DNA from 2 places in the Rhizobium oryzihabitans genome. Region 2 is predicted to be linked to the other one. Evidence: riboswitches for the same ligand, from Rfam matches in the RefSeq annotation. Region 2 holds a riboswitch; the other holds the start of a gene.

Region 1 (3,959 bases), 100 kb from region 2:
GCCCTTTATCATCGCGGCATCGTCGGGGTCGAGAACGGTTCTTGTACCCACGAGGCTGGCGATGACCCCGCCTCTGTCTATATCGCCGATCAGGATGACGGGAGCATCGGCCGCGCGGGCAAAGCCCATATTGGCGATGTCGTTGGCGCGCAGGTTGATTTCGGATGCGCTGCCCGCCCCTTCCACCAGCACCAGATCGGCCCGTTGTTTCAGGTGCTCGAAGCTTTCCAGCACGCGCGGCATCAGCCCGGCTTTCATGTGCTGGTAATCGGCGGCTTTGGCATTGCCGACAATTTTACCCTGCACCACCACCTGTGCGCCGGTTTCGCTCTGCGGCTTCAAAAGCACCGGGTTCATGTGAACCGACAGCGGAACGCCCGCTGCACGCGCCTGCAGCGCCTGCGCGCGGCCTATCTCGCCGCCATCGGCGGTGACCGCGGCATTGTTCGACATGTTCTGCGGCTTGAACGGCATGACGGACAGGCCGCGTTTGACGAAGGCACGGGCAAGGCCGGCCACCATCAGCGATTTGCCGACATCCGAGCCGGTTCCCTGAAACATCAGCACGCGTGCAGTCATCTCAGAATTCTATCCCTGCCTGCGCCTTCACACCCGCCTTGAAGTGATGTTTGACGAGGGTCATTTCCGTCACCATGTCGGCGGCGTCGATCAACGGTTGCTTGGCGTTGCGGCCGGTGACGATGACATGCAGATCGGGCCGGCGGCTGGAAAGGGTTTCGACGACTTCTTCCAGCGGCAGGTAATCGTAACGCAGCGCGATATTCAACTCGTCGAGGATCAGGAGGCCGATCGTTTCGTCAGCCATCAGGACCTTGGCTTCTTCCCAGGCCTTTGCGGCTGCCATGACATCGCGCTTCAGGTCCTGCGTGTCCCAGGTAAACCCCTCGCCCATGGTACGCCAGACGACCTTGTCACCGAAGAGCGTCAGCGCCTGCTGTTCACCCGTGGACCATGCGCCCTTGATGAATTGCACCACGCCGACCCTGCGTCCGGTGCCGAGCATGCGCAAAGCAAGGCCGAAAGCCGCCGTGGACTTGCCTTTACCGGGGCCGGTATTGATCATCAGCAGACCTTTTTCGATGGTCTTTTCCGCGACTTCGGCATCCTGAACCGTCTTGCGGTTCACCATTTTCTGCCGGTGGCGTTCGGCTTCGCTGTCGCTGATGTCGCGTGTCATCGCGTTTTCCTTCTCGTCCAGCGGCGCGGGGCCGGATGCCCCTGCCTTTCGGAGCGGCGACTATACCCAATTTGCCGCACCCGGCAATGCGGCCAGCCAACGGGCCGCGGCATTGACCCCCACGCCCGTTCAGCCTAAGGGTAAGGGACTGACGGTCTTTTCCCGGCAACGGGAAAAGCTAAGAGGGAACACGGTTCCGCCCTGACAGGGGTCATTCCGTGGCTGCCCCCGCAACTGTAAGCGGCAAGCCCGCACCGTAAAGCCACTGAACCTCTAAAGATGGTTCGGGAAGGCGGTGCCCGGGTGTTTTAAAGCCGCAAGCCAGGAGACCTGCCGTTTCAGGAAAAACGTCTGCCGGGCGGGGTGCTCCGGTCAGTCGGTCAGATCGAACAGCCGGCTCTGCGCTTTTCCGCATGCCGTTTTCGACATCCGCACCCCGATGAGTTTTTAAAGGCGCGGAAAGCGAAACGGTTTGGATATTACAGCGGTCTCTTCATGTGCGAATTCGGAGGCGGAAGGCGAAAACGCCTCCGGCGTCGTCGTTTTTGTCTGCCGCAGCTGTCGCGATGAAACCGATCCCAATGCGGAGCCGCGACCCGGTGCACGTCTTGCGGATGCCGTCATGGCAACGGCGCAGGAAGCCGGCATTGTCGTCCGTTCCGTCAATTGTCTTGCCAATTGCAAACGCGGCCTCAGCGCCGTGCTTCGCGGCGGCGACGGCTGGTCCTATGTCTTTGGCGGGCTGACGCCCGACGATGCGGAAGACCTGCTGACCGGCGCGCGCATGCTGGCCGCCTCCGCAGATGGCCTGATGCCCTGGCGCGGCCGCCCCGATACATTGAAGCGCGGCATGGTGGCGCGCATTCCCCCATTCGATTTTACCGAGGAGAGATCATGAGCACCCTTCTGGACCGCGTTCCCTGCACCATCGTCACCGGCTTTCTGGGGGCCGGAAAAACCACGCTGCTGCGCGGTCTTCTCGAAAAGCTTGATGGCAAGCGACTGGCCATCATCGTCAATGAGTTCGGTGATATCGGCATCGATGGCGAAATCCTCAAAGGCTGCGGCATTGAGAGCTGCCCGGAGGAAAACATCGTCGAACTGGCCAATGGCTGCATCTGCTGCACGGTCGCGGATGATTTCCAGCCGGCCATTGAACAGATCCTCAGCCGCCAGCCGAAGGTGGAGCATATCCTCATCGAGACCTCGGGCCTTGCCCTGCCGAAGCCCCTGGTGCAGGCGTTCCAGTGGCCGGCGATCAAGAGCCGCGTAACGGTGGATGCCGTGGTGGCTGTCGTGGACGGTGCCGCCCTTGCAGAGGGCCAGGTGGCGCATGACATGGAAGCGCTTGCCGCCCAGCGGGCGAATGACGAAGCGCTCGATCACGACGATCCGGTGGAAGAAGTCTTCGAGGATCAGGTCGCCTGCGCCGATCTCATCGTCCTCACCAAGGCCGATCTCCTTGATCACGCCGGTCTGGAAAAGGCGAAGGCTCATATTCTCGAGCATCTGCCGCGGGCTGCGAAGATCGTCGTCGCCTCGAATGGTGCAATCGACCCCGCCGTTCTGATTGGTCTCGGCCTTGCGGTGGAGGAGGATATCGAAAACCGCCGCACCCATCATGATGGCGAGCTTGACCACGAACACGACGATTTCGACAGCTTCGTCATCGATCTGCCCGCCGTGACCGATCCGGAAGCACTGGCCACCCGTATCGCGGAAACTGCTGCTGCGGAAAACGTTCTTCGCATCAAGGGTTTCGTTGAAGTTTCCGCCAAGCCGATGCGCCTGCAGGTGCAGGCTGTCGGCAGCCGCGTCAACCATTATTACGATCGGCCATGGGCAGCCGGTGAGGAGCGCCGCAGCCGCCTCGTCATCATCGGCGAGAAGGGCATCAACCGCGAAAAGATCGAACAGATGCTGGCCGCCTGACATAAAGCACGTCCGGTTTAAACGGAATCATCGGACGTGCTGTCTTGTTTGCGCATTGTCGGACGCAAAACTGCACTGCACTTTTACTGGAAATGCCTTAGATGCATATTCTCGCCACCACATCCTCGTCTCTGGACGATCTGGTCGAGCCGGTTGATCTCAATCAGCCGCGATCGGATGTGGTGATGCTGTCTTTTTCGGCAAGCGATCTTGCCGGGCTGGAACAGGCATGGCGGCAGGTGGGGTCCAGACTTCCTTCCCTGTCCGCCGCCAACCTCTCCGAACTTCGGCATCCGATGTCAGTCGATCTGTGGATCGAAAAAACGGCGGAGCACGCCCGTGTCATCCTTATCCGGATTCTGGGCGGTGCGGAGCGCTGGCGTTACGGCGTGGATCAACTCTCCATAATGGCGCGACGGCGCGGCATAAAGCTTCTGTTATTGCCTGGTGAGTGCAGCGAGAGGGACGAGAAGCTGGAGGCGGCCTCGACCGTCGATCGACAGACGCTTTCCTCAGTCCTCTCCTTCTTCCGTGAGGGTGGGCGGGAGAATATGGACCGGCTTGCCTCCGGGCTTTCGGTTCTTGCAAGCGGTGGCGCATGGCCGGATATCGAGGCCCAACCGCTGCCGAAAGCGGGTTTCTACCGGCCCGGTAAAGGCGTTGTGGATCAAGCGGAAGCCTGCGTGGGTTACCCCGCCGATGCACCTATTCTGCCCATTCTCTTTTACCGCTCCATGCTTCTGGCTTCGGATTCTGCGCCCGTCGATGCGCTGTTTCATGGGCTCGCACAGCGCGGTTTTAGCCCTTTGCCGATTTTCGTCAGCGGCCT
Region 2 (3,959 bases):
GAACTCGGCCTGATGACGATCCAGAACATCAATCAGGCGGTGGAAACCCTGTCCGGTGGCCAGCGTCAGGGTGTCGCCGTGGCGCGCGCGGCCGCCTTTGGTTCCAAGGTCGTCATCCTCGACGAGCCGACCGCAGCACTCGGCGTCAAGGAAAGCCGCCGCGTTCTGGAGCTTATTCTGGATGTGCGCTCGCGCGGGTTGCCGATCGTTCTCATCTCGCACAACATGCCGCATGTTTTCGAGGTTGCGGATCGCATCCATATCCACCGGCTGGGCAAGCGCCTGTGCGTCATCAATCCGAAGGATTACACCATGTCCGACGCCGTTGCCTTCATGACCGGCGCCAAGGAAGCGCCAAAGGAAACGCTTGCCGCATGACGCTGAAGCTTGAGACGATCGTCGAAGACGTTCTTCGGCGGGCAGAGGGCCAATCCCGTTTCATCATCGCCATTGCCGGTCCCCTGGGGCCGGCAAATCCACGCTGGCGGATGCGCTCTGCGACGCTCTGCTGGCGCGGAGCGAAACGGCTGCCGTCCTGCCGATGGATGGCTTTCATATGGACAATGGCATTCTCGAAGAGCGGGGGCTGCTGCCGCGAAAGGGCGCTCCCGAAACCTTCGATGTGCGTGGTTTCCTCGATATCGTCTCCGCCGTTCGCAAGGGCGGACAGGAGGTGCTTGTTCCGGTTTTTGACCGTTCCCGCGAAATTGCCATCGCCTCCGCCCGTGCTATCCCGCCAGAGACACGCTTTGTCCTTGCCGAAGGCAATTATCTCCTGCTGAATGAAGCGCCCTGGACCACGCTTTCCGACAGCTTTGACCTCACCATCTTCGTTGGCCCGTCCGTCGCGGTGCTCGAAGAGAGGCTGCGGAACAGATGGCAGGGTTACGGTCTCGATGCGGCTGCGATCCACGCCAAACTTTTTGAAAACGATCTTCCCAACGGAAAAAGGGTAATCGAGAACACCCGCCCCGCCGATATTCGCATCGATATTTGGGAATAGATTAACGCTTTTCCCGTCTTGAGCGGCAACTCCATTTATCGTTAAGCCTTTGTTGACTCTGTGTTGAATCTTTTTGATCCACAGGGTGGGGCTTTTCCATGTCTATTTATTGACGAGAAAATTTCCTCATATACTATATGTGGTGTTCGAGGTTCTTCCGATTCGCAAGCGTCGGGAGCTAAGACGGGAATTCGGTGCGTAACGCCATTAATGGCGGAGCAAGGCCGAAACTGCCCCCGCAACTGTAAGCGGTGAGCATCGTTCCGATTTGGGTCACTGGAGCCGAAAGCTCCGGGAAGGCCGGAATAGATGTTGTGACCCGCAAGTCAGGAGACCTGCCTTGAGCGCAAACGTCCACGGGCGGGGTGTCCGGAGGAAGGTGTTGACGCAAATGATTTGCGTGCGCCCTTTTCTGCCCCCTCCAGAACAAGCTTCGGGGTGAAGTCATGCCAGTGCATTTTTTTGAGTTCCTGCGCTCGTCGGCGTAGAGAATGATTTTCCACGGCTAAAGGCCGTGCCCGCCACCTGAATGACAGAACCATCGCCAACCGATTGCGATCGCAATCGGCAATGTTGAGCCGTGTGCAAAAGCGGCTTCGAAAGAGGAAATCATGACCGTCACCGTTTACAGCAAGCCCGCCTGCGTCCAATGCACCGCCACCTATCGCGCACTCGATCGCATTGGCGTGAGCTATGAGATCGTCGATATTTCCGAAGATGCGGATGCGCTCGATCACGTTCGCGGCCTTGGTTACATGCAGGTTCCGGTGGTCGTCGCCGGCGAGCGCCACTGGGCGGGTTTCCGTCCAGATATGATCGGCTCGATCAGCTGAGGCGGCGGGCGATGGGGCTGATCGTCTATTATTCCAGCCGGTCCGAAAACACGCATCGCTTCCTTCAGAAACTGGGACGACGATTGTTTCGCCTGCCGCTGGGTGCCGAGGAGGAGGTGCCGCATGTGTCGGAACCCTATGTACTCGTCACCCCCACCTATGGGGGCGGCGGCACGAAAGGGGCCGTGCCGAAACCGGTGATCCGGTTCTTGAACGAGCCCTCCAACCGAAACCTCATTCGCGGCGTCATCGCGGCGGGAAACACGAATTTTGGCGCAGCTTTCGCATCCGCCGGAGATATCGTCTCGCGCAAATGCGCGGTGCCGTTTCTCTATCGCTTCGAGCTTCTCGGCACGGAGGAAGATGTCGCCAATGTCAAACATGGATTGGAACGATTTTGGACACGCTGACCTCGAGCGCGCTGCGCAAGGACGCCAAACAGCCGGTAGCCGCAAGCCAGAAACCGGTCGATACTGGGCTGGACTACCACGCGCTGAACGCGATGCTGAACCTCTATGACGCGGATGGAAAAATCCAGCTCGACAAGGACCGCCTTGCGGCGAGGCAATATTTCCTCCAGCACGTCAACCAGAATACCGTCTTTTTCCATAACCTCAGGGAAAAGCTCGATTATCTGGTGACCGAAGGATATTACGAGCAGGAGGTGCTGGACCAGTATTCCTTCAATTTCGTTCGTGACCTCTACGATGAAGCCTATGCCCGGAAATTCCGCTTTCCGACCTTTCTCGGCGCCTTCAAATATTACACCTCCTATACGCTGAAGACCTTCGACGGAAAACGCTATCTGGAGCGTTACGAGGATCGCGTCTGCATGGTGGCGCTGGCCCTTGCGCGTGGCGATGAGCAGCTTGCCCGCGATCTGGTCGATGAGATTATTTCGGGCCGCTTCCAGCCGGCAACACCGACCTTTCTCAACGCCGGCAAGAAAAGCCGTGGTGAGCTGGTCTCGTGTTTTCTGCTGCGTGTAGAAGACAATATGGAGAGCATAGGCCGCTCCATCAATTCGGCCCTGCAGCTTTCCAAGCGCGGCGGCGGCGTGGCGCTTTCCTTGACCAATATTCGCGAATTCGGAGCGCCGATCAAACAGATCGAGAACCAGTCGTCCGGCGTCATTCCGGTGATGAAGTTGCTGGAAGATTCGTTTTCCTATGCCAACCAGCTCGGAGCACGCCAGGGTGCTGGCGCGGTCTATCTGCATGCCCACCACCCGGACATCATGCGCTTCCTTGATACGAAGCGCGAAAACGCCGACGAAAAAATCCGCATCAAGACCCTGTCGCTCGGCGTGGTGATCCCCGACATCACCTTCGAACTCGCCCGCAACAACGAGGATATGTATTTGTTCTCGCCCTATGATGTGGAGCGGGTCTATGGCGTGCCGCTGACCGAGATTTCGGTCACCGAAAAATATCATGAAATGGTCGCCGACAGCCGCATCCGCAAGAAGAAGATCAAGGCGCGTGAGTTCTTCCAGGTCATCGCCGAAATCCAGTTTGAAAGTGGTTATCCCTACATTATGTTCGAGGATACGGTGAACCGCGCCAATCCGATCGCCGGTCGTATCAGCATGAGCAATCTCTGCTCGGAGATTCTTCAGGTCAGCGAAGCGAGCGAGTTAAACGCCGATCTGTCCTATAGCCATATGGGCAAGGATATTTCCTGCAATCTCGGCTCGCTCAACATTGCATCAGCAATGGATTCGGCAGATTTCGGCAAGACGATCGAGACCTCCATCCGGGCGCTGACGGCGGTTTCGGATATGAGCCACATCTCTTCCGTACCCTCGGTGGAAAAGGGCAATGATGCCAGCCACGCCATCGGGCTCGGCCAGATGAACCTGCACGGTTATCTGGCGCGGGAGCGCATCTTCTATGGTTCCGAAGAAGGCGTCGATTTCACCAATATCTATTTCTATACGGTGACCTACCACGCCATCCGCGCCAGCAATCGCCTTGCCGTGGAAAGGGGCCAGAGCTTCAAGGGCTTTGAAAACTCCAAATATGCCTCGGGCGAGTATTTCGACAAATATACCGACCGGGAGTGGCTGCCTGCGACGGAAAAGGTCCGCGACCTCTTCGAAAAAGCCGGCATTTCCATTCCAA

The links. A riboswitch is a leader RNA that binds a small molecule or an ion and turns the genes downstream of it on or off. The one in region 2 is predicted to bind cobalamin.
Region 1: another riboswitch for cobalamin. It lies ahead of G3A56_RS11760 (DUF1636 family protein); the one in region 2 lies ahead of nrdH (glutaredoxin-like protein NrdH).

The regions. Positions count from the first base shown of each region.
Region 1 covers NZ_CP048632.1:2,266,582-2,270,540, forward strand. The annotation lists gene G3A56_RS11750 (cobyric acid synthase) at 1-579, opposite strand, end outside; gene cobO (cob(I)yrinic acid a,c-diamide adenosyltransferase) at 581-1,198, opposite strand; cobalamin riboswitch at 1,334-1,550, shown strand; gene G3A56_RS11760 (DUF1636 family protein) at 1,671-2,096, shown strand; gene cobW (cobalamin biosynthesis protein CobW) at 2,093-3,130, shown strand; gene cobN (cobaltochelatase subunit CobN) at 3,232-3,959, shown strand, end outside.
Region 2 covers NZ_CP048632.1:2,162,770-2,166,728, reverse strand. The annotation lists gene G3A56_RS11300 (ATP-binding cassette domain-containing protein) at 1-378, shown strand, start outside; partial or broken gene G3A56_RS11295 (nucleoside triphosphate hydrolase) at 375-1,003, shown strand; cobalamin riboswitch at 1,136-1,360, shown strand; gene nrdH (glutaredoxin-like protein NrdH) at 1,615-1,836, shown strand; gene nrdI (class Ib ribonucleoside-diphosphate reductase assembly flavoprotein NrdI) at 1,848-2,246, shown strand; gene nrdE (class 1b ribonucleoside-diphosphate reductase subunit alpha) at 2,234-3,959, shown strand, end outside.